DNA from 2 places in the Paenibacillus sp. JCM 9796 genome. Region 2 is predicted to be linked to the other one. Evidence: riboswitches for the same ligand, from Rfam matches in the RefSeq annotation. Region 2 holds a riboswitch; the other holds the start of a gene.

Region 1 (15,511 bases), 840 kb from region 2:
GGTACGGCACGGAATGGTTCCGCGAAACCGAAGGCCGTTACGTGATTGAGGTGTCGCTGCTCAATGACATCGCCACGATCACGCTGGATACGACCGGTCCCGGACTGCATAAGAGAGGCTACCGCAAATTGGTGACGGAAGCGCCGCTGAAGGAAACGATGGCGGCCGCCATGGTGCTGCTCAGCCGTTGGCAGCCTGAACGGCCGCTCTACGACCCGTTCTGCGGCTCCGGCACGATCCCGATCGAAGCGGCGATGATCGGCTGGAATATAGCCCCCGGCCTGCGGCGCAGCTTCAACGCGGAGAGCTGGCCTGTGATTTCGGAAGCGTTATGGAGCGAAGCACGGGAGGAAGCCTTTGATCTGGTCAAGGACGATATCCCGCTGCAAATCGGCGGCTCGGACATCGACCCCGCCGCCATCGAAGTGGCGTTAGCTGCAGCCAAATCCGCAGGCCTCGCCAAGGAGCTTCGCTTCCATACGCTTCCGGTCAGCAAAGCGCTGCCGGCCGGCGATTACGGCTGCCTGATCACGAACCCGCCATACGGCGAAAGGCTCGGCGACCGCGAAGAAGTCGAACGCGCGCTGCGCCAATTCGGGCAGATGCATAAGCAGCTGCCGAACTGGTCGGCCTTCATCCTCAGCCCGAGCAAGCAAATGGAGCATTATCTCGGGCGAAAAGCCGATAAGAAGCGCAAGCTGTTTAACGGACGCATCGAATGCGCGTTATACCAATTTTTCGCCCCGGGCGGCTTGTTCGGCTGGCGGAAGGATTCGAGTACGAGCGGGAATTAATGCAGATTGCGCCTATACGCTGTGAGGAGCAGCCAAAAAAAGCTTAGGGCAGACGCTCCTAAGCTTTTTTTGGCATGCGCCCTTCCAGCGCGTAAACCATGCAAAAAAACGCATCCGTCTTCGGGGTACGTTCCCCGGTAAACGGATGCGCTGCCGGCGTCGGCCGATAGGGTTTCGTTACACTTCCGTCCTCGGCTTCGTCGGATCGCAGCTCATCGCTTTGATTTCCGACACCTGAGACAGCTTAAGCAAGTAATAACACTCCTCCCGAGCCATGTGATCCGCCATCAAGGGCGAAAGCACACCGAGCGCCTGCCCGCTTAAACGGAGCTCTTCCAGCTCGCTCAGAAACTGCTTGAACAGCGTCATTTCAAGCTCAACCTCTTTATTAAACCGGGCTAAAGCCGGGAATTTCTTGATGTTCGTGCGCAGAAAGCCCGCCAGTTCCACCGCTTTCAGGTAATACTCGCGGAATTGCCGGTCGAACGATCTGGCCAGTTCCACCAAACGGGATTCCGTCATATCCAAGCCGGCTGCAATGGAGCCCGCATGGCCGTAGGCGTCCTGGAGCCATACGATGTGGTGGTGCACCGCATCGAATACCGGCGCCGGGCGCCCGGATAACAAGTACCCCAGTACGCGTAAATACTCCTCTGCTTCGTTCACCATATGGCTCAAGAACGCGGGCGGCAGCTGGATTGCGATCTTGCCGATCAAATGCCGCTCCAGCAAGCGCAGCTTGAACGCGCGAAGGTCTTGTGTCAGCCCGTACGCGTCCTGCGTCAAAGCTCCCGCCTCTGCCGGGAACTTATCCGAACGCGCCTTCTTCAGCAAGTCGTCGAATGCTTGAACGAAGCCGAGCGCCCGCTGCGCCTCTTCCCGTTCATCGACCGGCAAGCTTACCCGGATGAACCTGGCATGATCACCGAGCACCTGAAGCCAAAACCGATGTTCAAATAACGCCGACTCGATAACCTCCGAGTTTTTCACAAACATGCCTCCAATGATCCGATTGTTCCGTGCCGGATGGGAATGATCCGGCCACCCCACATCGTATGCTCAGAGGCCCAATCGGGTTCAAAGAAAGCCGCAGTCGTTCGCTGCCTAAGCTATACTAAGCGTGCTTCAGCTGAGGACGGCACATCAAGTAATCGAACAACGGTAGAAATACGTCGTGGTTCGATTCGCAGCAGATCGAGAGCTTCACTTCGCCCATCCAGTAAAACGTGATGATTTGCCGGCTGCGCCCGCGAATCATCTCGACATCCCAATGCGGGGACGTCAGCTCGTACACGTCACGATTTATGAACAATTTCGGTCCTTCAGCAGATAGGAAGACTCCGATGAAATCATCGCCGATTTTCGTGTAAAACCCCTTCTTATTTAAGATGCTGCGTTCCTGGTCCATCGCCGGGTTCTCCTCCTTCATCTATTCACACCAAAAAAAGCTCCCCTGGTCGGGAGCCGCTGTTGAAAGGATCGCGATCACTCCGTGCCTTCGACAACTGGCTGGCATAGCGCTGCTCTCCTGCGCCTAAGCCCCTATAGCTTTGCGTCCGCAGACTTTCGTCCGGGTTGCCCTTATCGAGTGCGCTCGAATTGTGTCTGTTCATGGAGATGTTCTTTATTAAGAATATAAGATAGAAGGTCACGAATACATAGTTCTTTCATCCCATTTTCATAAAAAAAATTGGGAATTTTGTATGATTTTGAATAACCGGTACCCTTTCCAGTAAAAAATGATACCCGTCAACGCGATCATGGCAACCGTTACAAAAAGCGGGCCTCCGCCCCATTGACCGAGCACATAGCCCCGATTACCGGTCCCGGAAATTGGCCGCCCCCGGATCATGTCTGGACGCCGAAATTCGTGCCGCGCATCCCTTCCGGCGTCAAATCAAAAATCCCCGGTGCCCTGAGGCCCGAGGATCTGATCTTCTTGCATGATTTATTTCACGTATTTGCTCGCCTTCTCGATCGCTTCGTCTTCCGTCTTGCCGGTTACATACCGGCCGTTAATGAAGATGAAGGCAAACCGCGAGCACGGGCCGCAATAAGACTTGCAGCCGACTTTGATCTCGGCGTCGGGCACAAGCTTCTGCAGCTTCGGAACGGCGGTTTTCATTCTCATATGTTTGCATTTGTCGCAAACGCGAATATCGTTGACCATGCGGTAATTCCTTTCTTCAAGCGGCTGACACCGGGGAACTCCCTGTGAACGATGTGCTAGTGGTCCCCGTTATTGCCCTTGCTTGGATTCGTTACCGCGAATCCTTCTTCCGGCACATAGAAATAATCGATCCGAACGCCGTCGAGCAGCGGCTCGTCCTTTTGCAGAATAACGTCGATTCCTTTATCTGTCGAAACGACGACATCGTTCTCGGTCGGCGTATCCATGCTGAGTCCGTAGTGGGCATGGTCGCCATGCGCATGAGTCACATACACGCGAAGCTTTAATTCTTTATTCTCTTCTTGCTCCATCTCGGCCAACAACACTTTGGCCGCATTGCGCGAAATCTTGCATTTCATGTCCAGTCACTTCTCCTACTGTGCGTTTTTTCTTATTGTATAGAATCGGGCCGCCGAAAGCAACCGTTCTTCGCTGTTTCCGTATGTATGTACAAGCCGGCCTCACTTGCGAATCAAGTCGGTGTCTTTTAATATGGAAGATAATGAATGGAGGTTAACGAATGATTCCCTTTTATCGCAAATATTACAAAACGATTATCGATATTGCGCTGCTCGTGCTTACCGTATATTTGTTCATGTTCGCCTTCAGCCATCTGTATCGGATCGCGACCCCGATTTTCCTCGCGTTCGTCATTTACTTGATCATCGAGCCGTTCGCCAAGTTCCTGAACCGGCGCGGGTTGAAGAAATCGATCGCTTCCGCCATCTCCACCCTCGTCTTCGTGATGGTCATTCTAGGTGCCATGACCGGACTCGGCGCGATCTTCACGACCCAGATCATCAATCTCGCCGACAAGCTGCCCGATTACGCCGTCGTTCTGGAGCAAGAGCTCATCAACCGCTCCGACCAGGTACAGTCACTGATCGGGACGCTTCCGGTCGATTTGAATTTAGTGGAGAAGGCCAAGGAGTACTCCGCGGAGATCATTCAGAAGACGACCGAAATCGCCCGTACGTTCTTAACGAGCTTGTTCGCCATGCTGACCTCGTTCTCCACGTTCGTCGTGAACTTCGTGATCGGTATTATTTTGGCCTATTTCCTGAGCATCGAGATCGAATCCTGGAAGCGGATCGCTTCGGACAAAACGCCGAAAACGTTTAAAAAAGCGTTCCACTTCCTCCGCGAGAACGTGCTGCTGGGCATCGTCACCTACCTTAAAGCGCAGGCGAAGCTGATCAGCCTGACCTTTATCGTCATCTTCATCGCGCTGCTTATATTGAACGTCAACAACGCCTTCTCGATCGCGCTCTTGGCGGCCATCTTCGACGTGCTCCCGCTGCTCGGCGTTTCGACGCTGTTCATTCCATGGATCATCTACTTGCTGGTCGTCGGACAAACGACGCTCGCGATTTGGCTGGCTGTGCTGCTCGTCGTTGTGATTGGAACGAGACAAATTCTGGAACCGAAAATTACGGGCGATTCCCTCGGCGTGTCTGCCTTCACGATGCTTTCGTTCATGATCGTCTCGCTGTCGCTCTTCGGCGTGGCCGGCTTGATCTTATCGCCCGTGCTGATCATCCTGGTTAAAGCGCTGTACGAGCAAGGGTATTTAAAACGATGGATCCGGATGCCGGCCGAAGAGTACGAGCCCGATCCGTCGTCTATCAAATAATGCAGCACATCTCAACCGGATTCGGACGCTCACAAGCCGGTTGATGGCATCTGAAGTCCATGGAAAGCGGTGAAACGATATGTCGCAGCCCGCATAGCGTTTCTTACAAAGAACAAAAAAAGAACCCCGATACCTCGAGGTTCCCTTTAAACCTATTCAGTTGTTGAGCGGATGGCCGCTTCTTGTGGTTTGACCTTCCGAGGACGCAGCCTTAAGCGCCGTATTTCCGTTCGGCTCTATCGGTAAACCAGTTCATCAAGAGCAGCGTAACGGTTACATCGTCAATCGGGATGAAATTCAGCAGATCCGGCATGATCCAATAAATAAGCGCAGGCACCACGAACAACAGCTTCTCTCCGAGCGGAACCCGCGGGGAACGCAGCAGCGGCCAAATGCGCCGAAATACATGACCCCAATGCCGGAGTGACAACAATCGCTTCCACATCGCCTCGGGTCTCCCTTCCTGTCCAAGTCGTCTTACCCCGATTATACCTCATGGCAACCCGTTTGCCCAAACTCCGCTCCCCGCACAAAGAAGCCGCCGAGACGGACGGACTCGGCGGCTTCGAAATGCTAAACCATCAGCCCTTCCGTCAATAGCGGAAGCAGCTCATCATAAATAATCGGGAATTGCGACAACGGGAGCGGATTCACTCCATAACCGGCTTCAATCGTAAATCCCGGGCGCCCGTAGGTTTGAATAAACCAATCCTTATATCCGGCATCGCTGCCGGTTAACTTCACGGCTGCATATCCGCTAATTTGCTGGAAACGCTGTGCGATACGTTCCGACTCCGCCGGTTCGTAATCGCGGTAATTCCAATAAATTTCCCGGCCCTGGGTATGAAACGCCATCACCAGCCGGAAATCGCGCTCCCGCGTAAATCGTTCCATCGCCGAAGCTTCCGGCTCTGACAAGGGGCTCGGCCCTGTATAATCTCTCGGTCCGGGTCCCGGTACGTCGCGGCGGTCGCGTTCCGTCTCCCAATAAGCGGGAAATTGATCGTTCAGGTCGACGCCGCGAACGTTCGCTTTCCATCCCGAGAAGTCGTCCGAGCCGCCGTTCCATTCGAGCAGCTGCCCGGCATGCGGATGATCCGGGTCCGCTCCGTGCAGCACCAGCTCAACGCCATCGGGATTGACCATCGGCACGATCCAGAGAGAAGTCTCTTCGAGCAGCCTGCCCGCATCAGAGCCGCAGAAGGACTGTGCCTGCACGCAGGCGTTCGCGTAATCCTCCGTAAATTTCATCAGCAGCAGGCTGGTCACCCACTCATTCGCATGAAACGAACCGTTATAATGAAGGTGCCGCATCCCGCATCCGATGCGGACGTAAGGAATGTCCTTGCCCATGACGCTTTGACCGATCGAGCCTATTTCCAGGAACGGGTAGCGATACCCGAGAAGCTCGAGGCTCCGCATCATCTCCTGATAACCGAATGGAACCGTCGTATCGACGATAGGACCGGCCTTGCACACGGGCAAGCGAACGGTCTGTCCGATCCGCAAATACCGGGGGTTGACGTCCGGATTCGCTTCCATGAGATCGCTCAGCCCGATCTGAAAGCGCCCCGCTAATTCAGCTAACGTATCCCCGGCTTGGACGATATAACGGCAATCCGGAGCGTTCGGAATCCGAACGCTGCATCCCGGCTGCAATCCGCCGCCCTTCTGCAGCTCCGTATTGGCCCTTATCAAGGCTTGAACCTGAAGCCCATGCCGCTGTGCGATCCTCTCCCACGTGTCTCCCCGCCTGACGACATAAGGAAATGTCATACGTTCCGTCCTCCTTCACGCATCCTCCCCGTTCTTCCGGTCGGAGGCCGGGGTATCTAAAAATATGCGTGAGGACTAAATAATATGCGATACTTGCCAGACGACCGGCGTCACGCGGATTTGCTCGTTTAACCAGCTTTGAGCGATCTTCTTGAACATGAGCGGATCCCCGCTGCAAAAAAACTGATGAACCGGCATCACCGGACTCGTAGCCAGCATTCCTTTATGATATAAAATCGTGCTGACCTCCCGCGCGGTTTCATCCGCCGAGCTGATCAGCGACACTTGAGGCCCCATCACGCTGCCGATCACATCGGACAAGAACGGATAATGCGTGCAGCCCAGAATCAAGCAATCCATCGGCGCTCCTTGCAGATCGGCAAGCGAATCCGCGACGACTTGGCTCGTCTGATCGGCACGGAACATGCCCCGTTCGACCAGCGGCACGAACAGCGGACAAGCTTTGGTCACCACTTGGATCGTTGGCGAGATTTGGCGCAGCGCGAACTCGTATGCGCGGCTTTTGATCGTGCCTTCGGTACCGATGACGCCGACGATTTGCTTTCTGGTGGTCTTGATCGCGGCGCGCGCGCCCGGGTGAATGACACCGACAACCGGGATCGGCACGCGGGCGCGAATTTCTTCCATGGCGACGGCGGTTGCCGTGTTGCAAGCGATCACGATCATTTTCGGATGGTATTGGAGCAAATAATCGACGATCTGATGAGTAAAATGTATAACTTCCTCGGCCGGTCTGGGACCGTACGGCGTACGTGCCGTGTCGCCGAAGTAAATGATTTTTTCTTGCGGAAGTTGGCGCATAATTTCTTTCGCTACCGTCAATCCGCCGACACCTGAATCCAGTATGGCAATCGCTTGCTGCACGTGTGTTCGCTTCCTTTTTCATGAAGTGGCAAAACGAATGTGCTCCTACAACATATGTGAGCTCCGTTGGAAATGTACCCCGGACATCCGGTGTCCGCAAGGTCATTCTATCTTAACAAACGATGGCGGAAAATTAAACCGCTCCGCGATCAACCTTCACTTTGGCGGCTCGATGTCGTTCAGAAGCGCAAAGGTGTAGCCGGCTTTCTTGATATCCTTGACAATTCGGTCGAGCGCTTCGATATTCTCCGGCGAGCCTTGGTGCATAAGAATGATATTGCCGTCATGAAGGTTGTTCATGATGTCGTTATACGGATCTTCCGCCCCGTTCTTCCGCGGCTCCCAGTCGCGCATCGCCGTCGACCAGAAGACGGAGGTATAGCCCATATCGGATACAAGCTTTAATAAGTGCATGTTATATCGGCCGTAGGGGAAGCGGAAAAACGGCTGAATCTCTTCGCCGGTCACTTCCTGATATAACTTCTCGTAATCCTCGATTTCTTTCCGTACCTGCTCGTCTGTCTGCACGTTCATATCGGTATGCGTCATCGTATGATTGGCCACCAAATGGCCGTCCTTGACCAGCCGCCGAACGTAATCGGGATTTTTCCTCACATTGTAACCGGCTATGAAAAAATTCGCTTTCGCGTCGTTGTCCTTCAACGACTTGATCAACGTCTCGATATCGCCCAAATTACCGCCGGTATCGATCGTCAAGTACACCTTCTTGCCCGTGCCGACCCATAACGCCTTCATAGAATCCGTATAGGCTTTCGTATCGCCCGGGAAGCCGGGCACTTGTCCTTTCGGCTTCTTCATGTAATACCACGACAGTGCCTTACGGTCTCCGGTTCCCGCTTCTTTCGGCGGCTTGGCGGATGACCCCACGACGGCGCTTGCGGGATTGCGCGGCCCGTTATAAACCGAACCCGTTGCCGTTGCGTCCGCGCCGGAGGCCGTGGAAGGCCCGGTGGATGCGTGTTCGGCCGGAGGCCCCGGCTCCTTCTCCTTCGGCGGCCCGGACGTCACCTCGTTCACCGGCGGAGCCGGAACGACGTTCGCCTCTGGGGCCGGGGGCGCAGCCGGTGCCGATTCCCGTTCCGGCGGATCCGCGGCGGCGCCTCCGCTGCACGCCGTTAGAACACAGGCCAAAGCGGCTAAACCTATCCAAGCTTTCATACGCGCCAACAGCACCGCTCTCCTTACGCTCCAGAAGTACAGGAAAAACCTGCTTGCTTCATTATACTCAACTTCGATGCGAACCGGCGAGTGCTAATAGGCTTATCCCTAAGCCGGCGTTTATCCGCATCCATCCGCAGCCAGCCGTTCTATTTACGCTCGGCAGCCCACATCAGCAGTTGCAGGATCGTAATAAGCACGAAGGCTGTGAGCGCTAAGAACGGAATCGTTACGAAATGAAACCAGTCGATATAATCGACGTCACACGGCACCGGACCGCAAGCGGCCGCGCCACTCTTGAACCAATCCGTCTTCTGCATCAAGTAGTGATATAACGAGATTCCCGCTCCCCACACGGACATTGGCAGCGCATACAGGTAAAATTTCTTCTCTTTGCGAACCGCTGCGATGCCGAGCATAATAACGAGCGGATACATCAAGATCCGCTGATACCAGCACAGCTTGCAGGGCGCATAATGCAGCACCTCCGAGAAATAAAGACTGCCCAACGTGGCCGTTAACGCCACTACCCATGACAAGTGCAAGCCGTTCTCGCGGATAAATGATTTCCAGTTCATACGTCTCTCCCTTTGATTTCGAATCTCGTTTCATCATTATACCATTAAGCTTCTCTCCTTTTCATCACTACCGCCCACGGCGAACATAGAGCGGGCGGTTCGTCCGCGACGAACCGCCCGCTTCCCCTTATACCGAAAAACTGTTCGCGATCCCGGCACCCTGCTCCTGCACGAGTCCGCTCCACTGCTCCCGCGGGATCACATCGACGACCGCTTTGATCGCAATCTTGCCGAAATCGAGCTCCGGCACGCATTCAAGCGTCAACCGGTCGGTCATAAGCCGATCCAGCACGCCCGGGAACCGTTCTTCGATTTGCTGAAGCCGGTACAATCCGGTCTCGAAGTCTTGACGGGATGCGTTAACCGACCCGAACACGCATTTGTTCTCAAGCACCAGCTCTTGATTAATGGCATCCGAAGCGACCCGGATATGGCGGCTGCCGGGGGTAACGCCGAGCAGCGCCAATACGCCGTTCGGGCCGAGAGCGGTCATCGCGTCGAAAGCGAGCGGGCTAAAGCCCGTGCATTCGACAATCAAATCGGCGCGTTTCCCCTTCGCTTGCAGCAGCTCGCTTAACGGCGACGACGCTGCTCGCGCTCCATCTCCTGCGCCCGTACCTTCTCCGGCGCCCGCCACTGTTCCCGTTGCTGCCGCTGCGTCCGTGCTTCTCGCCGTCCCTGCAGCCGCCCCGGCTCCGGCCGCTTCCGCACGCCGTTCGACGGCCTGCTGGAACTCGGCCCCGCACGCACGCACGATATCCGCTCCCGGCGTGTCCGGAGCCGACTTGGACCAGACGAGCGTGTCCAAGCCGAGGCAGCGGCACGTCAGCGCGGCCAGCAGACCCAGCGGTCCCGAGCCAAGCACCACGGCCGTTGTCGGCTGCCATACGAGACGCTGCTGGATGCGCTGCACTTCATCCCACACCTTCTCGACGATGCTCTGCGGCTCCGTCAGCATCCCGTACCGCAGCAGCCCTGCCGGCACGCGAACCAAGTACCGGGCGTCCTCCACATAATATTCGGACAAGTACCCGTGCGCGCCTTTAATGCCGCGCTCCACGTACTCGCCCGTCTCGCAGAAATCCTGCTTGCCGTTGCGGCAGTTCACGCACCCGGGATCCGTGCACGGGCGCCGCACCAATGCACACACGAGCTCTCCGGCCGTAAATCCGGAGTCCTCGCCCGCTTCCTCGACAACGCCGAGCGACTCGTGCCCGATGATCAGCGAATGCTCCCCTTCCGGAGGCACGCCGTACTTCTCGCTCACCAATTCCCGGTCCGTACCGTCAAGCCCTACGCACAGCACCCGCACGAGCACGTCGGCAGCCGTCTTCCGGGACGGCCGCTCCACCTCGCACAACTCCAGCTTCGGCGTTTCCGTCTGCGCACCAGCCGCGGCGGACAAGCCGGACAACCTTACGGCTTTCATCGCTTCACGCTCCCCTGCTTCAGAAGCTTCGCATCGCTCTCGTCCTCGCGGTCGCGTTGTTGGTGCCGGAACCATTTAAGCTTGGACACATACTCCTGAACGACTTTGACGAATGAAGCGTGGGACCAGGTCAAGGGCGACACCGACAAGGGATCGCCGGTGAACGGATGCACCTGCTCCGCCAGCACGCCGGACGGAAGCGCATGTTCAACCGTCCAGCGCAGCAATCCTTCGGCCTCTTCGAGGTCCTGCTCGCTTTTGGCAACGGCGATCACATATTCCGCGTACCACAAGGTGCAAATAAACCACGGATTGCCCGGCACCTTCTCGATGTCCTTCGTCATCTGATGGTAGTAGTCGTTCGTATACCGCGAAATGCCGCCGACCTCCGTCTTCACCCACAAGCGCTCGCGAATGGCCTTCATCGTCGCTTCTACGCGAGGGTCGTCCACAGGGAACAAGCCGAAGTCGAACACCGCGTACATGCTGGCATCCAGCGTCAAATCCTGCTCGTATATTCGCTTCTCTTCATTCCAATATAATGATCGGACAAAACGGCCTTCGGCGGTCATCTGCCCTTCCACCGCCGCCTTCATCCGCTCCGCCTTATCCCGGTAATGCATGCCGCGCAGCTTGTCTTGGAAATACTCCGCAAATGCCGCGGCTGCCAACAATCCCCCGTACACGCTCGCCACCGTAAACAAATGCACCCCGTAACGCTCTTCCCACAAATCGTGGGAGGGCAGCGGCAGTCCCGACGCATCCGTATAGCGAGTCATGAAATCCGCGGCCGGGATGACAAACTTCTCGTAATCGTCTTGAGCTTCCTTCAAAGTGCCCGCCAGCCGGTGATGGTGCCAAAGGGCATATAGCACCAGAGCCGTTTCGTCTTCCTGAATGGGAAGCTGCTTTTCGCCGCGCGCGTTGATCCAAGGATGCCAGCTTGAGCCGACCGAGCCGTCCGGATTGTATTTATGCAGCAAATACCCTTCCGCCGCTAACCCGCGTTTGCAAAAGTTGAAAAACTTGCGCGTCAACGCATAGTACCCCGATCGGTCCAACGCGTGCGAGATCAATGCGCCGTCCCGCGGCCACATGTAAGAATACGTATCCCGCGCAAATTTCATAATATCCGAATCGTTGGCCGCCATAATCGCGCCGCGGTTATCGGTATTCGTGCGTATGATCAACAAGCTTCTTCTATAAAAGGATGCAAGCTCCTCATCAAGAATCGAAAGCTCATGGCGGTCCTGCTCCAGCCACTGGTGCCAGTAATTGTAGGTCCGCTGCAGCAGCAGATGCGGAGAGGAAGCGCGAACCGATCGCTCCAGCTTTTGAATCTCCTTCATATCGCGGGCGAAGCAAACCCAGAACCAAGCCTCCTTCTTCGAGTTGGCCGGAACGTTCAGCTCCAGCTCGATCGTTCCGTCCACCGAGCCCTGCGCGATCGGATTACGCCCGAGCTGTCCGTCCTCGGCGTCCCGCCAAGTGCCTTCAAGCCGGTTCAATTCTTTTTGCCCGATCGCGAAAGAGGTGGGCGCCGACTCGACGCCTTCCCCGGATTTGCAGGACAGCGACATATAGCGATGACCTTTATAGAAGACGAGCGATTTCAGTTCGGGATCATAATAGACCGTATCGCCGACCCCGTTCCCGTACAGATGCAGATCCAGATGAAAGTACAGCTTCACTTTCCGATCCCGCTCCCATCTGTTTTCTACAACCACCTTGCGGACCAACACGTTCTCTTGAACGTCGACGCCGTCACGGATCAGAAGCGCCAGTCCGAGACGATTATACGTACACTCCACATTCGTCACCATGGAATCGTTCAAGTAACTCGCCTTCTTGCTTAGCTCCGGATGATCGATCCAGAAAAAATCTTCAGCCGTCCATACACCAAAATGCGACAAATGATCAAGCGCCTGGTTCTCTTGGCCTACATATGGAAAATAAATATCGCGCAAATTATAGTGCGCATCGAAATTGACCAATACATTGCCGTTGCCGATGGGCAGATCGCGGGCCATCGTTAGTTCATCTCCTTCCTGCTCTACCTAATTTCCCCTGACATTGAAACGAATTATGCATATCGCCGAAAAACCGAAAAAGCCGGCCCTTGGGGCCGGCTGAAAGAACCGAACGTCTATTTTCTTTTTCTGCCGTGTTTCACGAGCGTCATCCTCCGGGAATGGCGCAGCCACGAGTAATACGCTTTCAAGTCGCGCAGTTGAATATCCTGCGATACGCGGCCCAGGAACGTCACCACGATCATTTTGTGAAGCGGGTTGCCAGAGAGATCGACTTTTTCTTTCAATTCAACAAATTCCGCCACCATCACCAAGTCTCCGTCAATCAGATGCACATCTTTTTCGTTCGAATAATAAGGCTGCACCTGATTGTTCTTCAGCTTATCCCATAAGTAAGCGCAAATATGCGCAATGCCGCCCTCTTCCGGCTCCACACGCTCCGTCCAGCGGCTGAGCGCATGACTGGTTATCACAATATCGGCCACTTTGTATCCGTTAAAATGGATAAAGAAGGGTTCGTAGGCACTCCAACGACTCATCATTTTATCTTTCAAGTCAATTCTCCCCCTTCAGGCCTAAAAAGGATATTATTTAAATCGTAGTATCGATACTACATGGAGTCAAGAACGAATTGATTCATAAAGTTTTTTTTAGAATTGCTATTTATTTTCGCTGACGCCTCCTATACAATAGTTGAGAAAGGGGTGAACAGGGTGGGGCAACCAATTCCTGACTTCGGAAAATTTCTAGAACACTTACGCGGCTCCATGTCTCTGCGCGAAGCAGCCAGAAAAAGCGGACTTTCCCATGCGTACATTCGTGATTTGGAATTGGAGCGAAACCGTTCGACCAATGACAAAATTACACCGTCCCCGGATACACTGCAAAAATTATCGGTCGCCTACGGGTATCCGTACACCGATCTTATGGTTAAAGCGGGCCACTTAAGCCGCGGAGACGTACCTAGTACGCCATCCAATTCCCCGTCGGATCTCAACTTGACGGCTGTCCAATATATCGAGATCGGCATGAAAGAAGTCGCTTATTATGGGAAAGATGCGAGAATAGCCCGGAATATCGATTCCCTGCTTGATTTCAGTTCGTTCCTGGACAAACTGGAAGAGCACGGTTTTCGCAAAATGGACACGGATCTCTATGTAAATTTCAACCATATCCGTAAATACGATGAAAAACGCGGCAGGTTGCACTTTGACGAGACGGGCAAAGGCAAATCCGTCATCATCTCCGCTATCCGGCAAAAGAAATATCATGACTTGATCATTCGATATGTGGCGAACAATACGAATAAAAGCCTCGAATTCTCGTTCGGTAAAAGCGGAGCTCCGGCAAGCCTGAACACGGTCGAAGAGAACAGCTAAACACTACAACATCAGAGAGGGGCATCTCTTTGAACGTGATTCACTACATCGTCGTGTACCCGTTGCTTTTCGCTTCGTTGTTTGCTCTGGGACTGGCTGTTTGCAGGCTCAAGGTTACTGAATTTATGTATCCTACGCTGGTTTGCGTCGTGCCGCTTTCGTTGATTTCCGTACTCGTTCAATATTACGGGAAAGCGTATCTCATGGGCTTCATCCAGCCCTTATGCATCATGCTGGGCTACTGGCTCATATTCAAGTTCCGGTTCAATCATTCCTTACTCATCGGCATCATCATCTACACGACGAGCGCGCTGTCCGAATTTTTATTTGCAACCGTGTTTAACCGATTCCAGCTCCATCTCCTGGCGCTGCATCTCCAAAAGGATCTGCCGATCGTGGGTTTTTGTATGATCGTTACAAACGTTCTGCTTTACTTGCTGCTGCATCGCCTCCGCTGGGGAATATCGTTTATTTTCTCCGCAGTTTCGAAGAATAGGCCGCAGCCAAAGCTGCAGGGTGCTTGGAATGTGTTGTTAACAGGCCTTTTTTTCATATCAGGACTCATCACCATATCGGTTTACTTCTCTACAAAGCATTTGCTTCCTTTAGTTGCTGTTGTTTTTATTGTGTGGGCGCTGCTGATCTTTCTTTCTTACAGGAAAGAATTGGGCGAGTAGCCCGCCATCTGAAATTCCAATAAAAGCAAGCATAAAAAACCGATTCCTCCGGAATCGGTTTTTTATGCTTGCACTCATTGACACAGACCCTCTGTTCCTCTAATTATTAAATTAGTCTAGTTGATCCCAGTTTGTTATGATTAGGCTAGTCGGTGTTATCGGATAATGGATCCTTATTGAAAAGGAAGGTCATTAACATTTCTACTTTACGTTTATTGGACGACAAAGCCGTGAAATATCGGGAAGCGCTGCTCCTTGTTTTGTTTTTTCTCACAACCGGTCCCGGACCTGCTCTATTCATGCTGAATAAATTTACCGTTACCTTTTTCCCCTTATTCATGCTGGTCGTTACGCTGTTTTTGTATAGGAAAGAGTTAGCCGGCCTGGATTTTAATCAAATCCTGCGCAATAACGGACAATATCGTCTCATCCTAAAAGCGGTACAATGGGGCATTTACGCGCACGCCCTAAGCGCCATCCTGTTTAGACATACGGGCAGCAGCATAACGGATCACCTTCTGAAAAACTATCCGATAATGTCGATTAATGTCGTATTCATCGGGCCTGTCATTGAAGAAATCATCTACAGACACCTTGTATTCGGATATTTATCCAGGAAAACAAACAACTTTTGGATGGCTGCGATCTTGTCTTCGTGTTTGTTCTCGCTGGCTCACTTTAGTGTGGACAGGTTTATTGCCTATCTCGGGGTCGGGCTCATTCAATGCTATGTGTACAAAAAATCCGGCAATCTTTTTCCCTGCATGGTCACTCATACCGCATTGAACTTCATCAGCGTAATGGTCACAACCATGAATGCCTAACGGATCAATATATGGGAATTGTCAAAAACCGCATAATTCGACATATTTCCGCTTGTGCACAAGGACTTACTATATTAAACTTAAATAATAGTAAACGGCTAACTTTCGATACATACAAAATAATTGTCGATTTCAGCTCGGAAACTTGTGACTTAAT
Region 2 (15,511 bases):
GTCATGGCGCGCCTGCAATCTGGCTTTCCTTTCAGGTCATGCGGGGAACGTACCGGATAAGATTTTATTCAGTTTTCAAGGATCAATGAGGGGTTGAATAGTGTCCCTCTAATATTCATTTCATTTTCAATGCAAAATCGGACCTTGGTTGCAAAACTATCGATCAGATCGGAGAGCGTTTTCTAAGAAAAAGGCGAGGGGGCTAAGGAAAACGAGACACGAGGATACGTTCTTTTGATGCCAGACGTGAAAGGGGTATTGCTACTCTGTCGAGATAAATAGGCACAGACTTTATTGGTTTAATGCATTACCGCCGTTCAGTAGCGTTAGACTCTTTACGCTGTGGTCGAGTCTGACTCACAAGCGCTTACGTTAATGGCGGTATTACGTCACCGACGAAGCACATAAGTTGTAAGTGCTGACAATTCTCGAGTCTGTCAAGAATTTTGTGTAAACTCGGTTATGCCAAAGTTTGGTGCCGGACTTGACATGGAGCCTCCAGCGGGCATGACTTTTCGCGATTGGGCGATACTGGAAAGTCGGTATCGCGTGGCTAACCAGCCTATCATGCCCGCCTCTCCATGTAAAGTCCTTTAGCGGACATGTACGCGGTCAGGGAAGTGCACCGTGAGTTGCAGCAAGATTTGTCCCCAGTTTTGAACACGACCTGTCCACTTGCGAAGAACGTCCATTGTCGCAAGATACAGCATCTTGAGCAGCGATTCATCGTTCGGAAAAATACTTTTTCCCTTTGTGACTTTACGAAGCTGGCGGTGGTAGCTTTCAATCATATTCGTCGTGTAGATTAATTTACGCAGTTCTGGCGAGTATTTAAAAAACGTTGCGAGTTCATCCCAATTGTTTCGCCATGAACGTATGATCAGTGGATATTGCTTGCCCCAAACCGCCTCAAATTGTTCCAATTCCTGCAAAGCAGCTTCCTCCGTTGGAGCGGTATAAATCGGGCGTAGCGCGGCAGTAACCTTCTTCAAATCTTTGTAGGATACGTATTTGATTGAATTGCGGATTTGATGGATGATACACTTCTGAATCTCTGTCTGCGGGTAGCATGCGGCAATGGCATCGCTAAATCCTTTCAGATTATCGACGCAGATGATGAGAATGTCTTGGACGCCACGATTCCTCAGATCGGTTAGAACACTCAGCCAGAACTTCGCGGACTCGTTCTCGCCAATCCAAATGCCTAGTACATCCTTGTAACCCTCTAAATCAATGCCTACGACCATGTAAGCGGCTTTGTTGATAATTTGCCCGTCCTGCTTCACTTTGAAGTGAATGGCGTCCATGAAGACGACGGAATAGACATTTTGTAAAGGGCGATTCTGCCATTCTTTGATAAGCGGCATAATTTTAGCCGTTACATTGGAAATGAGTGTTGGGGAGACGTCGATGCCGTACAACTGGTTTAGATGATCCTGGATATCTCTTGTGCTCATTCCTTTGGAGTACATGGATATGATCTGATCCTCGATGCCGGTGACCTGTGTCTGATGCTTCTTGACAACCATCGGTTCAAATTCGCCGAGTCGATCACGTGGGACTTCAATTTCGACCTCACCATACTCCGACGTTACTGTTTTCTTGCTATGTCCGTTGCGGCTATTGCGAGTCTCCTTATTCTTTATATCATGCTTGGCGTAGCCGAGTTCCGTTTCCAGTTCGGCTTCCAACATTTCCTGAAGTGTCTCCGCAAAGAGTTCCTTCAACGTTTTCTGTACGTCTTCGACGGTTTTCAAGTTATTGTCTTTGATGAATTGGCGCAGTTGATCTTTTGGTAGTAATTTCATGATGTGTTCTCCCTCAACCTTTCGTTAATCTCCATTGTAATAGATTTAGGTTTGAGAGTTTACACAAAATATTTTACAGTCCCCAATTCTCCTGAACAAGCTAAATCCCCGGAACGATTATTATAACGAGAACATTCAATCCCTCATTCATTCTGGTTTTGGATTGAACTTAGTTATAAATTCCCCGGGGATTCTAGATATTTGCTATTCGCTTTCTGATTCGAACTTTCGAAAAGCTTTATTGGGTACTCTAATTAAATTATAATCTTCCGAAGGTAATTTACTTATTGCTTGACGTGTATCGCTATCCTTTATCGTAATTCCAACAATGACCTGACTCTTTTTCAACTTGATAATACAATTAAAAAATTGCTCCATATCATTAATAACGATGCTATGCTGGGCAGGTTCGTCAAAGATTAATACTCCGGGGTGATTTCCTGCTTTTTCATTAGATGTTTGGAGTAATGCCAGTATAAAAGCCCATATCGCTCGTATATTATCACTTGCTGAAGAATCAAATTTCATATCGAATCCTTCAATTACGGGTAGATATGACTCTAAAGAGATATCTATTTGATTTAAGTTGAGAATACTTTTATAACCAAATTGCCTCAGATTGTTAATAAAATGATTTCTTAATGTCTTTATTTTTTCCTCATCCAAGTCCGTAAACTTTTTACTTGGCAATCCGGATTTTTCTGTTAGATATTGTTTCCAGTCATCCGATAGCTCTTTTAGTTTCAGTTTCTGGCTTGATAAAAAATCACACAATTTATTGAGATTGTTTATTTCGGAATCAAGTTGCAATCTCTTATAAACAATAGATTCTGACATATTATCGTTCGTCGAATAAAGATCGCTGCGTAACGATTTAGCTAAACTACGAAGCTTAAATAAGCTATTTTCCAATTGAGTTATTTTACCCTGCAATTTCTCTTTATTTTGTCTATGACTATTTCGGGCAAATTCTAGCATCTCTTTCTGTGCGTTCAAATGCCTAATGTTTTCATCAATACTCATGACCTGCATATGACTTGAATCTGGAATCAAAGTATCCTGAATAGCTTGACTACATACAGGACAAAGATCCTTCGAAGTAGCTAAATTCAATTCAGAACCGAGATCTCGAAGACGTGCAGCATCTTTATTATTTCTAATATCAGAATCGATTATTTCCAGATTACTAGCTAATCTTTCAATACTGCTATTTTCTGAAAGCAACATATCTCTATGTTTATGAAGCTCGCTTTCGAATTGGTCTATTGAATTTTCAGTCTCATTTAGTTCTTCTTGAATCTCATCAAAATTATCGATGATTTTGGGCTTCATAAGCCCCAATTCTTTATACTGCTCGTTAAGGTCTTCAATATATTCCTCTATACTGTCATTATCCTTACTAATAAGGATTTTTGAGAAATCATCCTCGGACAGCAACTTCGGGCTTGCTGGAAGCCCACTTATTGTACATGACTCCCTATTTGTATAAATGATTAATTCCTTTACAAGGGACTCCCATTTATGCTTAATGTTACTTTCCGATGTCCGAAGGTAATCCTTTTTCTTTTCATTTTCCAAAGTATCTAGGCGCAAAATAAATTCTAATACCCGTTTCTTGGACTCTCTAATTCCGAGAACAGGCATTCCTGATAAGAGATCCGCCCATCCGTGCTTCTGTTCAATAAACATCCCTGAGAAAATTAATTGCAAATATAACTTTCTAATTGCATCATCAGAAGCTGGTACTAACGGTAATTCAATATGTAAGAATGTTTCTAAGAAGCTATGAAATCCTTTTTTGTTAACTGCTGAATTGGGCATATGTACGTACATATCTTCGCACAATATATTGGGTTTTCCGATATCGTCTAATTCACTGTGACACACCGTAATCAGTTTACTATCTCTATTTTCCATCTTAGCTGCCCGGTAAATTGTAATCACGTCTTTACCATTTGAAATTTCCAAATATGCCCCTGACTCAAGTACTGGCCATACGCTTTCTCCTTCTTCAATAGAAGTTTTATACACTGATGTCAGGACTTTCTCACCGCGACCACCAATTATTTCTTCAAGACCAAGACAGTAATAAATTGCAGCTATTATTGAACTCTTTCCACAGGTGTTATCTTCACTTGCAATAAAATTCAGACCTTCAGTGAATTTATCGTCAGATCCAAACACACCGTTACTTGTCTTAATTTCAGTTTTCAATCTTCTAATTCTCAACATTGGAATACCTCCAAAGCGAAGTGAGGTTGTTAATTTTTTCTTCTGTTAGTTTATTTGACAAGGTGAATAAATACCGCTTTTCATTACTTAATAAATCTGTGTTTCTAATAATTTTCTTTACGTAGGCCTTACCCTTCTTTGTCAGACGAAATAAACCATTTTGTTGTTGAAAGAACAGTTCTTCAGCAAGTGCATACTTTACAGCATGGTTTACTGCTGGATCAAATCTCACTATAGTATAATTGGTTAGTCTATCGTTAGCGAAATCACTTAATTTCTCCATGTCATTGTTTGTACTAAGACCGATTGAAATCATATGCAACTTTAACAATGAACACCCTCCACGGCCACAGCACATTTCAAGAATTAAGCAAAGTTGTGCCAACTTATAACTAATTCTATAGTTGTACGGTACTGCATCGGGCTTCGCATCAAACAATATCTCATCCGCAATTAGAAAATTTTTCTCTAGCATTATCCCAGTTCACCTACTTCTAAACTGCATCGAACAATCAGCAAGCCACCCGCTAATAAGATCAATTTTTAATTCCATTACTGATGCAGTTGTAAGATATTTAAACTGTTGTTCTAGCTTATTCTGAAAATCATCGAGTATTTCGAAAAATAACTTAGAGTTAATTGAACTGTCTGTATTCATTTTAGTTTTTAGGGATACCTGCTTTTTATACGATTGCTCCAGCATGTAAATTTCTTCATAGACCTCAGGGTAAGAAACACGTAATATTCTTAGAATTTCAATGCCTTTAATGTAGGAATCTATGTAAGTATTAACAATATCATTGAAATCCTCATCAGACTCTTCAACATCTCCCATTACTGCTTTAACCTTTCTTTTAATATTGCCGGCTTTCTCAGAATCGCATTTCGACCAGTCGGGACTAGTAGTATGGTAAATTGCAAAGTTAAGTTGCATATCCGTCAATGTTGTTCGAATGATTTTAGATATTTCCACTTTAAAGTCTTCTGCTTGCTTAATGACTATTACAAAATCATCATCTATATAATCATAATTATTTGGTTCGGATTCTTTCTTCAGAAGCACTTCTTTACGTTTAGTCTCTGCATGTGTAACAATTCTTGAATCCCTGTACTGAGGAATTACAAAATGCCATTCTTTTATTTTGGGCACACCCAATTCCTTTAATCTTTTGGCATATTTGGGCGATATCAATTTGTTTATATCTGCTGTCATTTTATCTCTTAGATGATCGTGCAATTCATCATCAGAATACTCACGTTCAGGGCAATAACATTGATAAACCCTTCCATGACGTGTAAATCCCTCAATACCAGCATCACCTCCATGAACTGCTGGAATTTCGGTGAAGTGCTCATCTTGGTATTTCATCCTGTAACAAGAGGTAATTAGACTTTCCCAAGAATCACCGTTTAAAGGTCCTTCAATAAAATTTAAGATCATTTAACTGTACCACCTAATAACTTAATAGAGATAGAACTACTTTTATCTGCTTCTTGGCGCAAAACTTTTATATCAACCATAAATGTAGCGAGTGAGCAAGCGTAACGAATTTCTGCCAATTGAAAAATAGAAAATACTTTCACAACGATTACCTCTTTATCGAAAAAAAATAATCGTTCATTTACTCGAGGTAGGGTACCAGTACTCATAATATTAATCCTCCACATAGAACTGACAATGGCTGTCGTGCCAAAATACCGCCCGTTACCAGTCATATAAAGCAAGCTCGATCCGTAAAGAATTAACTGGAGAACAGTATAAAATAATTCCGACCTGTTTTGATAAAACAAATCGTCATGCATATAATTACATATGTTCATGAAGACCCACCTTTCGCTACTCCCGAAAGTTACCTATTTGACAAAAGGGGACTTTATTCCTTCTTTTTCGCAATAAACGCGCTTTCCACAGCCAAAGTTTATTGAAGCCAACACTTGATAACCGCCCGTGAACCAATTTTGTCCAGCAAGAAGATATATGCTTTATGGGGCACGCTAACGCGAATAAGGCTCAGAACTTGAGCCTTATCTTTTCGGAGGATCAATTTGCGTTCGTAGAATGCGATCTGCCAAACAGGACTTGTTTATCCAAATCGAACAATTCCTCTTAGGGCAGATGATGTTTAATCGTTTCAGGTTATTCCGGCGTAAATCCAATATCCTGTTCTTTACCTAAGATCGCTAACATGAAAGGTCGGAACTCTACGGATAGCATTTCATTTATTATGTCTTTCTGTTCACTTGTAAAGCGGTATATGTCGGCCTGTTGCTCCGCAGTCCTGCTGGCAATCGTAATATGCAAAATGTACTCGTAGTTGGTAATCGTTTCTTCGCTGGTGCTCCCGTCTTCATGTTCTACCGTCATTGTTTCCTTATGTTCTATCGTTTCAACGTGAGTTTCTATTGGATTCATATCCCAAAAAACGGATTGGATTATACCGATTCTTGTTGCATCGAGCGTAGCCACATCCATTCCATTTTCAGCATCCATGACGGTCTTCACGGCGAAGACGGCTATAATATCCATCCAATTATCCATTCGAGTATTGTCCGCGCTGCCAGGATAATGAATTTCCACCCGGTCTACAGGGTCGGCTGATTGCTGTACTTCTTCCAGTCTGGCGGCAAATTCATCGTCCATTTGTTCAACAATTTGGGAAAGCGGCTTTACATCGGCGTCCGTATTTTCGCCGGATACAAAGATGCCAAAGGGAGAGGAAATGACTGCGGCTACCGCCATTACAATGCACAACAAGATGATAACGGAACTACTGATCCCCAAAAGCGCCGTCAATCCCTTGACGAGCAGGGCGGTTGCTTTTGCAACCATTCTAATGATCCGAAGATTAAATCTCGCGGCGGCTTGTGCCCTTTGAACAGATCGGCGGGCAGTCATCACCATTTGTACTGTCCGCCGTGCCGTTTTGAACGCATTCATTTTCCCTTCGGCTTGCGAATCCGGATGATTATTAGTCTGACCCAGTCGTTGCCCGGTTTTAATAAATAGGGGTAATACCTTGAATTTTCGTTCTTTACGTTTGATCGTTGAACCTGCTTGTTTTGATATAGCGGAGGGGATACGGGATAACGCTTGTCTGAAATGTCGTGGCTTCAATCTTTCCGGCGTTAGCGTTTTAGGGTGATTGCTTCGTACATTTGCTGAATGAGATGCCGCGGCGGTGATGATTATTTCATTTTTTACGACGGACTTTGGATGTCTAACGTCCATTCTTAGCATCTGGTCAGGAAAGCTGTTTTTTTGAGAACGATGCAAAAGCCGGGCATTGACCCGGCTTCGTACAAAGCGTTGTTTTCCCGGTAGTTGATCAGAAGGCAAAAGGTATTTTCCATCGAACGGCTCACGGGGTTGCATCCTACGGGTAAATCGCAGTGTACTCATGTTAGAAGCATCGGCATTCGGGGAAAGTCGGGAATCGTTAACGGGATTTTTTCTCGCCTTCATAACCCCGTCTGTCGTTTTCTTATACTTTTTTACGGGTAACCCACTCGATTGTGGATTAGCAGCATCTTCAACTGGAGTTGCCCTCTTTTTTTGAATCAACCGAATCAGTCTGCTGTTGGTCTTCATGCGAATGCCCATTTGAGCCATTGTTTTAATTGACGATGCGGTGCGGTGTTGCGCAAATTCAACAGGAGATGGGGAAGTCGACTCATCGTTGTCTGTATGATTCTTGACTCGGACACCCGTTTTCCTTACTCGTTCCATTAAATTTTTGAACCTATCCAGCCGTTTTATGTTTTTTACAACAACCCTCGTTTTAATTTCTTTCATCTTCTTATGCACCCCCGACAATCGGTATCTGTTCAGCGGGTTTGTTCAGATAGCCGTTTGAAAATCTTTTCCTGACTTCGGAAATATTCCGGATAACGAAGATGAATTGCCTCGAAAAAGAAAGGGGCGTAGCTGCAATCGAATAATTCGTTGGGAGTGGAGAAGCGTTCCCCACCTGGTTCGGTCCACCCGTTCCATAGATTAAAGGCGAGCCGACATATTCGAATGGAACTGCCGGTTTGCCATGGGGCCGAAAGGCCCTTGGGATTAATGCCGCCGTTAGAAAAATCAAACAAATCACGTACATGACTCCTAGTTTCCCGGGAAATGCCCAATGTGTAAAAAAGCGCACGATGATAGCCGTCGTTGCATTTCCTTTCAGCCAGCATTTGATGATAGAACCTCTCGTGTTCTTCATCCCGAAATCGAATAGGATGCATCGATACTTGCCCCTCTCACCGAGAATGATGAGCGGCTGGATGCAACCAGCCGCTGTCTGAAAAGATCCTCTATATAACATTTCATTCTGACGGGAAAACCGGACCCAATGACGAAAAATCACATGTTTTTGAGTAGACGCTCCATTATCTTTAAGCCTTGTTTAATAGATTTACGAACGGCCCGTTCATCGACATGCTCAGCTCTGGCAATAGCGACTTTGCTCATGCCTAGAAAAAAGTGTGCATAAATTCGTCTGGCCGATTTCTCCGGCAACTGGCACAACGCTTCGTAAAGCTGTTGCCGGGAGAGCTTGCGTTCATAGTACTCCTCCGGCGAAATCGAAAGAAAAAGAACGTCCTTCTCAATTCCATCGTTTCGATCCAGCGAGTAATACGCCCGGTGACGATACGTGCGCAGTTTGTATGCGCTTTCAATTAATTCAAACCGATGCAGCTCCTGAGCCACCTCGTCATCCACTTCAACCCATACATCCGTTTTCCAAAAAGGATATATGTCTTTCAAATTGATCTTTTTCATACTCGTCCCTCCGTTTTGGTTTGTTTGATCAATCAAAACAGAGGGGGGAGAGCGACAGCCGACGCTTCCTGACAAGCGGGAAGGACAACAAAAAAGACCTTGCCGCAGAGCGTGCCAACGCTTGATTGCGACCAGGTCTGATCGTAAGACTTGATAAACTTGATTCCACGCATGCCGATGAATCATTCGCCGCTTGTTATTATGTGTCGTCGGGATACATCAACATCAACTCCCTTTCTCACCTGGCAACACCGTGCGAGAAATTGTGCGGGCCTTTGATGGTTGGCGTTGCCCTATGTTTAGTTCAACTCCTTTACATTCGGAATATAGTCGACGACTGCTGTATCAGTAACAAAATAAAAAAAGCGCCGTATTTCTTCCCACTGGGATAGCAGGGAAAGAAACGGCGCTTGATGAAAGGGACAACCAGTCTTCATGATGCTTGTGGTTGCACAACCTGTCCACACTAACATCATAACACGGATCATGTGCATAACGCGTGCAGACTTTGTGCAAAAAGAGAGCAAATCCAGTGCTGCGTTCGGTGCATGTTCGATGCAGTTCCGGCGCTTCCTTTCGAGCAGTTACTTACTTTTGTCTCCACTTCAACAAATGCTCGATGTGTTGAATCAGAAAATCTAAATCTTCTTCGGAACAATGCTGTAGCATTTGGCCAATCTGGGACAACGGCTCTGGAAGTTCGCGATTCTCAAAAACAAATAACTGAGACAAATCCATGCGCAAACCAACAGCCAGTTTATAAATATTATCCAATGAAACGTTCTTTAGCCCGCGTTCAATTTGTCCGATATAATTAGGATGGAGGTCTGCCCGCTCTGCAAGCTGCTCTTGCGTCCATCCGTATTGTTCCCGCAATGTGCGAATGCGCTGACCTAACGAATCCCGAATTGAGTTCACATTTCCACCACCTTATTCTTTCAGCTTATAAGGCAGAGTAAGTCAAATGAACATTCGATAGATTCGCTATTCTCAGTATCCAATGTATGTGTTATAATCTCCTCAATACTCATTGAATCAATTGGCGAGACATTAATCGTATTTACTGGGATTGGACGTAACGAATAAAAACGTATTAAAATGAAAAATGGACGCAAAAAAAGAAGATGCGCATATGCATCTTCTGAAACCGGTCAATCATTTTGGGACGAATCCAAATCCAACAAAACCGCCCGATCTTTGATTTTCATATAGATTTTGTGCAATGTTCGCTTTCGAAGGTAGAAGTACGCGCGGCGGGAAAGTGCTAGGCGGCTCATGGCGTCTGAAAGCGCCAGTTGATCCATATATCGTAACCGAATGAACAAGCTTTCTTCCGGGGTGAGAGCCGAGAAAGCATAGTCGATCAAACCGATTCTGGATAGCAGCAACGGGATTTCATGTTCGGTGATTTCGATACGTCGTATAACCGTCCGTAAAACCGTTTCCTGTTTTCTGCCGCTGCTGTGAGCCGCAACCATTTGTAGCGTACGCGTTAATTCAGGGATGTAGGACAGTTCTGACTGCATGTACTTCAGTCTCGCCTTCCAGTCCTTGTAAGACTTCAGCCATAATTCTACTTTCTCATAGGGGACGGGGTGCTGGGTCAGCGTCATCACAATTCCCTCCTTGCTGTGCATGCTGCCTGAAATTGTTCCGCCAGCCTGCCTGTTAATCGTCATGATTATAGGTTGTTCACGCTCCGTTTTCATTATCATCGTCCCTTCTCTAGTAAAGTGGAGGAAGCAGTAAGGATGCCATTTTTCGCAACTTAAGTCAATTTTTGATTCTCACCTCCTACAAACTTGGTAATAAAATTCCTCTGTAGATACCTGCATTTGTCCACATTTTACCAATAATACATTCGAAAGAGGAGGGTGATTTTTCCCTCATACCAACAGATCATTGGTTGTCAAACCATCGCGAAACGGCTCGAATCGGAAACGAATCGCTAACAGGTGATGCGATCTAGTTGATCGTACAAGCGCCTACGTTTCGCTTTTTCCGCTGCTTCGCGAATGGAAGATACGTCGAATTTGCGAATGATATTGCGAACATGCGTCTTCATTGTGTTAGACGTGATTCCGAGCAATTCTCTAACTACCGGTTGTGTATAGCCCCAACCGATCAACTGCAAGATTTCTTTTTCAGTAGGAGTCAGCATTCGATGCAATTCCCTTCGCTTAACAAGTCCAATTTCATTACGGATGATGGATGCAACATCGGCGTGAAGGGAGGATTGCCCTTGATACGCTTCCCTGACGGCACTTGCGACATCCACATAATTGATCTTGGTAATATAATTGATCGCTCCGGCCAGCATTGCATCCACAATGATCTCGGGCTGGTAGAGTGAAGTCAAGATAATGATTGGCAGTGATTTGATCTTCAACACTTCGGCAATTGTATCCAATCCATCCTGTTGCGACGAATGTAACACCGGGTCATGAATCATTACGTCTAAATCCAATTGCATACTGGCTCGAATAGCCGATTCTTTGTTTGTTGCAATATGAGATATACTCATATCCGGCTCAGCATCGATCAACGCCGTCAACCGTTGTTGCCATACGGGGTCGCTGTCCACCAGCAATACTTGTATCCTGCTTTCTTGCCAGCGCATGACTTCTTCAACTTTTGCAGCATAGCGTACACGCTCCTCCATATATCATCACCTCGTATTCATTCTAGAATCACGACAAAAAGACACGTACCCTCAAACGGCCGTGTCTAGTTTTTCGTAGATGTGAGATTTGTGAGGGTAACCCGGCGATCATTGCAATAGTGCAGAAGACCCGTGGCTTTGCGTCCCAGCCTTTCGATCTGGTTTGCCATTTTTCCTATTATTTCTTCCAAATCATAGCCTTATAATACCATAATTTTTATTTTTCTGGCACCGCCCTAAGTCCCACGTGTTTAAATGTGTTGATATTTGTCGATTCTATATCATTTCATATCGAATGATACAGGATAAACTATAGAAGCGTCACAAATTGTAAGTTCGCGAAAAATTTCTTGATCACACAATAGGTCTAATCAACTACTCGTGGCTCTCACTCTGCATTATTTTTCCGTTGGCACCTCCCATGATTTACATTAGAGTCCAATATGTCAAGGTATCGCTTATGCCCAGCACTATAAATAACACACCCGCAAGTTTTTGTATCCACAACCCCCACCTTTTGGCACGCTTAACAATGACTCGATCTAACCCGAAACCTACAGCAAACCCGGCAATTAGTAAAAACGGCATTGCGGTACCGATTGCAAAAACAGATGGCAACACTACGCCATATGTTGATTGCAATGCCAAAGGCATAAGCGAACCGAAGAACAAAACAAACATTGTTGGACAAAATCCTAGCGAAAATGCAATCCCCATTAGAAAGGCTCCGCTCCTTCCTCCGGTTCGATCGGCCAATTTTTCAAAAAATCCTGCCACTCGAGCCCCAAGTTGAAAAGGAAGCCGAATCCAGCCAAGCAAAAACAATCCGATTAAAATCAATAACGGCCCAAGCAGCTTTCTTGCAAAAGAATATAAAGGGATCATGTCAGTGGATATCTTTTGACCGAAAAACCAAAACAAAGCACCGAAAATACTGAATACAATCATCTTCCCTAATAAATACATGAACGTTTCGGGCCACGACAACCTTGCTTGCGCTTGACGCTGCCCAAAGTAAGTAATAGCCGCAACGTTCGCTGACATTTGACAAGGAGCAACCGAACCAACAAAACCGAGAAACAGCGCCGCAAGAAAGGCGATATCAGTGTTCGCCGCGTTAACGAATGGTTCGCTAAGGAAGGCGCTAATTTTACTAAAAAAGGAGTACATTAACTATTCACCCCCCAAAATCCGTTAAATAGATTTGGCAGTTATGCTTTCATCACACATCGAACCTTGACAAGCATCTATTATAAACTACATAACGTAGTGTTTCGCGGATACATAAAAGCAGTCTATTTTATTTCCAGAATAACTGCCGCTTTATCGTTCACCGCAGTCTCACATTTCCAATTTATTTTATTCTTGCTTCAATTACTAGGAACAGTTCCCTACACATCGACGTCGTTTGCACCACTCTGAAACCTGCTTGTTCAACGGTTTCAAGTGTATTGCGGTTTAAATGACAACCAACACATAATCGTTTCCAAACGGGCGTTAACCAGTCTTGTATTTTACCAAGGACCAGATGATTTAACCTTACGTGTTCAAAAATTAAAATCGTTCCTTCAGGCTTGCATACTCTATGGATTTCGGCCAGAGCTTTCGCCGGGTCAGGTATCGTACATAATACTAGTGTTCCAACGATTGAATCGAACGAATTGGTTGGATACGGTAGTTTTTGGGCATCTCCCGGTACCACTTCGATCGGAACTGTAGCTTCACGTGCTTTAATTAGGGATTGCTCCAACATCATTGGATCTGGCTCTATTGCAATGACTTGATCTGCAAACTCATAGTACAAAAAGTTAATACCCGTACCTGAGCCAATTTCCAGCACTTTTCCTTTCGCCTTAGAAAGAAGCTGTTTTCTTATCCGGCCGAATATTTTTGTTTCTAGCGGCTGCATCAACCGATCATAATATTTGTTGAATAATTTATCCATTGCAGCCTCCTGATCATAAACTGCTCACGAAGCAATTATTGTAATAATCGATTTATCCGGATGAGGATATCTTGTTCTTTCATCTCACCAATAAATTTATCTTTGATCACGCCAGATGAATCTACGAAAAACGTCGTGGGATAAGACATAACATTATATTTGTTTCGGATTTCGTTGTCGTTGTCGATAATGATCGGAAACGTAATCGCGTATCGATCAATAAAACTTTGTACTGTAACCCGGCTTTCACTTAAGTTAATGCCAAGCACTACCACATTGTCGTCTTTCCATTGATCATATTGTTTTTGCAGAGCCGGCATCTCGTTCACACATGGCGGACAAAACGTACCCCAAAAATTGATTACCAGTGCTTTCCCTTCATAGTCTGCTAATTGATGAACCTGTTGATCCAAACCAAAAAGCTTAAACTCGGGGGCTTTTGAGCCAATTTTTACGGAAGAATCTGATCTAAATAACGCTGATCCAATTGTATAAGCTCCAATTACCAATACGACCGACAATACAACAATTTGAATCCATCTTCGATTACGTTTCACTGTTATTCTTAAACCCCTTTTCCTTTATCCGCAATTTTCCTCCAGTTCATCCCTTCATCCAAGGATATATATACATCCAGATTAAAAGTGGCGAAAACAAGTTCTTTGGTATTCGTTGGGTTCTGTGCAATATACGATGCTGCATCTTCAACAAGATCTGGAATATTCACCTCAACCAACTGTTTCTGTTGCAGATCCATTTGATAAATAACCCCTTTTTGTTTGTAGCTGCCAACGATTATATTTCCTTCCATACCAAAGGTAAGAGAAGTTACCTGTAGATCGGCTATTTTTTCGAATTGGTTGCCTGAATCTTTGGATACATACAACGCTTTTGTCGTTCCAACTGCAACGATTGAATCATCGGACGGGTGAACAGCTAAAGATGTCAGTTCGGACAGTTCAACATCTATTCCAGTCATTTCGCTTTTGTTCCATGTCTTTGCATCGTCTTTGGAATAATATAATCCCGTTGTTGTTAACCTAGAGTTCGGCTCCGGGTTAACTGCGTAAATGGTGTGCGTCTTGTAACTTGCACTCATTAAATGAAAATCAATTTCCCCATACAAATCCAGGATTTCAAAGCTTTTACCTTCATCTGAACTTTTTACAATTCCAAAAGGATTCCTTTTATTCGAACCCTGTGCCGGATGCCCGCTGCTATAAAAACCGTTGTCCACAGTGGTAAATCCCATATAATCGTGTTTTTCTCCTTGACCGTCTGACCATTTCCCTTGTGAGTAAACTTTCAAACCGAGGTGAGAAGGGATTAAAATTCGCTGTCCGTCCCCTGAATAACCGAGACCATGGACATGCGTCAACGTAATCGTTTTTGAAGCCGTTCCCTGCAAAGACAACACGCCGCTAATGATGACCGCGATTAGAGATGCGACCCATGCCCACCTGAATCCGGTTGCTATTTTGGTCCACTTCTGTCGCTGATATCGGTCTTCCTGCCTCTTCACATCTTTGAGCTGCTTTACTTTGTGGGATGCGTTCCAATGTAATGCAAAGAATAGAACAAATAATGCACCTGTTCCAATTAATAATGTGTTCATAATGAAATTCCCTTCTTCTGTAATGATGTAGTCAAATCTAATGCAACTGAACATTGTCTCATATTCGTTTCTTTCTATATAACAAATAAATTAATAATAAACAAAAAAGCGAAATTAATAGTCTGGGATAATATTCGCCGATGCGAATCAAATCATGTCCCACCATTGTCTCCAACGCAATGGAAGGGGCTTTGCCCAGCGAAGTAATAAGAAAAAAATCGGTAAAAGGCATTCGCGAGATCGCTGCGGCAAAAGTTATGACGCCGGAAGGAATCAGTGGAGTCAACCGAGCTATAAACAGAATCATTGCCCGACGACTGCGGCCCGCCTCGTTAAATCGTTGTAACCATTTCCAATTCTCTTTTTTTACTTTCTTTTGCTTACCGAACCCCCATCGATACAACCAGAATGAAACTGCTGCCCCAAGTGCTTCCCCTGCCAAGGAAAGAAAAAATCCAGGGATAAATCCGAATACAAC

Evidence for each region. Region 2 has a riboswitch for cyclic di-GMP ahead of ACZ439_RS09550 (response regulator). Riboswitches for the same ligand answer to the same signal wherever they lie in the genome.
Region 1: linked by a shared signal. The riboswitch ahead of ACZ439_RS05645 (hypothetical protein) and the one ahead of ACZ439_RS09550 (response regulator) in region 2 are both predicted to bind cyclic di-GMP.

What each region holds. Positions count from the first base shown of each region.
Region 1 is NZ_AP043723.1:1,149,993-1,165,503, forward strand. It holds gene ACZ439_RS05635 (THUMP domain-containing class I SAM-dependent RNA methyltransferase) at 1-794, shown strand, start outside; gene ACZ439_RS05640 (DUF2935 domain-containing protein) at 972-1,784, opposite strand; gene ACZ439_RS05645 (hypothetical protein) at 1,909-2,202, opposite strand; cyclic di-GMP riboswitch class I at 2,292-2,384, opposite strand; gene ACZ439_RS05650 (YuzB family protein) at 2,743-2,964, opposite strand; gene ACZ439_RS05655 (iron-sulfur cluster assembly accessory protein) at 3,021-3,323, opposite strand; gene ytvI (sporulation integral membrane protein YtvI) at 3,485-4,597, shown strand; gene ACZ439_RS05665 (hypothetical protein) at 4,809-5,042, opposite strand; gene ACZ439_RS05670 (M14 family metallopeptidase) at 5,171-6,373, opposite strand; gene racE (glutamate racemase) at 6,449-7,258, opposite strand; gene ACZ439_RS05680 (delta-lactam-biosynthetic de-N-acetylase) at 7,415-8,437, opposite strand; gene ACZ439_RS05685 (disulfide oxidoreductase) at 8,587-9,015, opposite strand; gene ACZ439_RS05690 (glucose 1-dehydrogenase) at 9,143-10,444, opposite strand; gene ACZ439_RS05695 (glycoside hydrolase family 15 protein) at 10,441-12,474, opposite strand; gene ACZ439_RS05700 (hypothetical protein) at 12,591-13,028, opposite strand; gene ACZ439_RS05705 (helix-turn-helix domain-containing protein) at 13,188-13,853, shown strand; gene ACZ439_RS05710 (hypothetical protein) at 13,883-14,530, shown strand; gene ACZ439_RS05715 (lysostaphin resistance A-like protein) at 14,761-15,354, shown strand.
Region 2 is NZ_AP043723.1:1,993,467-2,008,977, forward strand. It holds gene ACZ439_RS09500 (IS256 family transposase) at 594-1,808, opposite strand; gene ACZ439_RS09505 (coiled-coil domain-containing protein) at 2,013-4,040, opposite strand; gene ACZ439_RS09510 (hypothetical protein) at 4,027-4,515, opposite strand; gene ACZ439_RS09515 (hypothetical protein) at 4,525-5,481, opposite strand; gene ACZ439_RS09520 (hypothetical protein) at 5,478-5,690, opposite strand; gene ACZ439_RS09525 (hypothetical protein) at 6,178-7,833, opposite strand; gene ACZ439_RS09530 (DUF6075 family protein) at 7,866-8,273, opposite strand; gene ACZ439_RS09535 (RNA polymerase sigma factor) at 8,392-8,811, opposite strand; gene ACZ439_RS09540 (helix-turn-helix domain-containing protein) at 9,400-9,729, opposite strand; gene ACZ439_RS09545 (hypothetical protein) at 9,963-10,520, opposite strand; gene ACZ439_RS09550 (response regulator) at 10,760-11,473, opposite strand; cyclic di-GMP riboswitch class I at 11,566-11,651, opposite strand; gene ACZ439_RS09555 (urease accessory protein UreH domain-containing protein) at 11,900-12,643, opposite strand; gene ACZ439_RS09560 (class I SAM-dependent methyltransferase) at 12,828-13,418, opposite strand; gene resA (thiol-disulfide oxidoreductase ResA) at 13,454-13,975, opposite strand; gene ACZ439_RS09570 (F510_1955 family glycosylhydrolase) at 13,984-15,033, opposite strand; gene ACZ439_RS09575 (TVP38/TMEM64 family protein) at 15,092-15,511, opposite strand, start outside.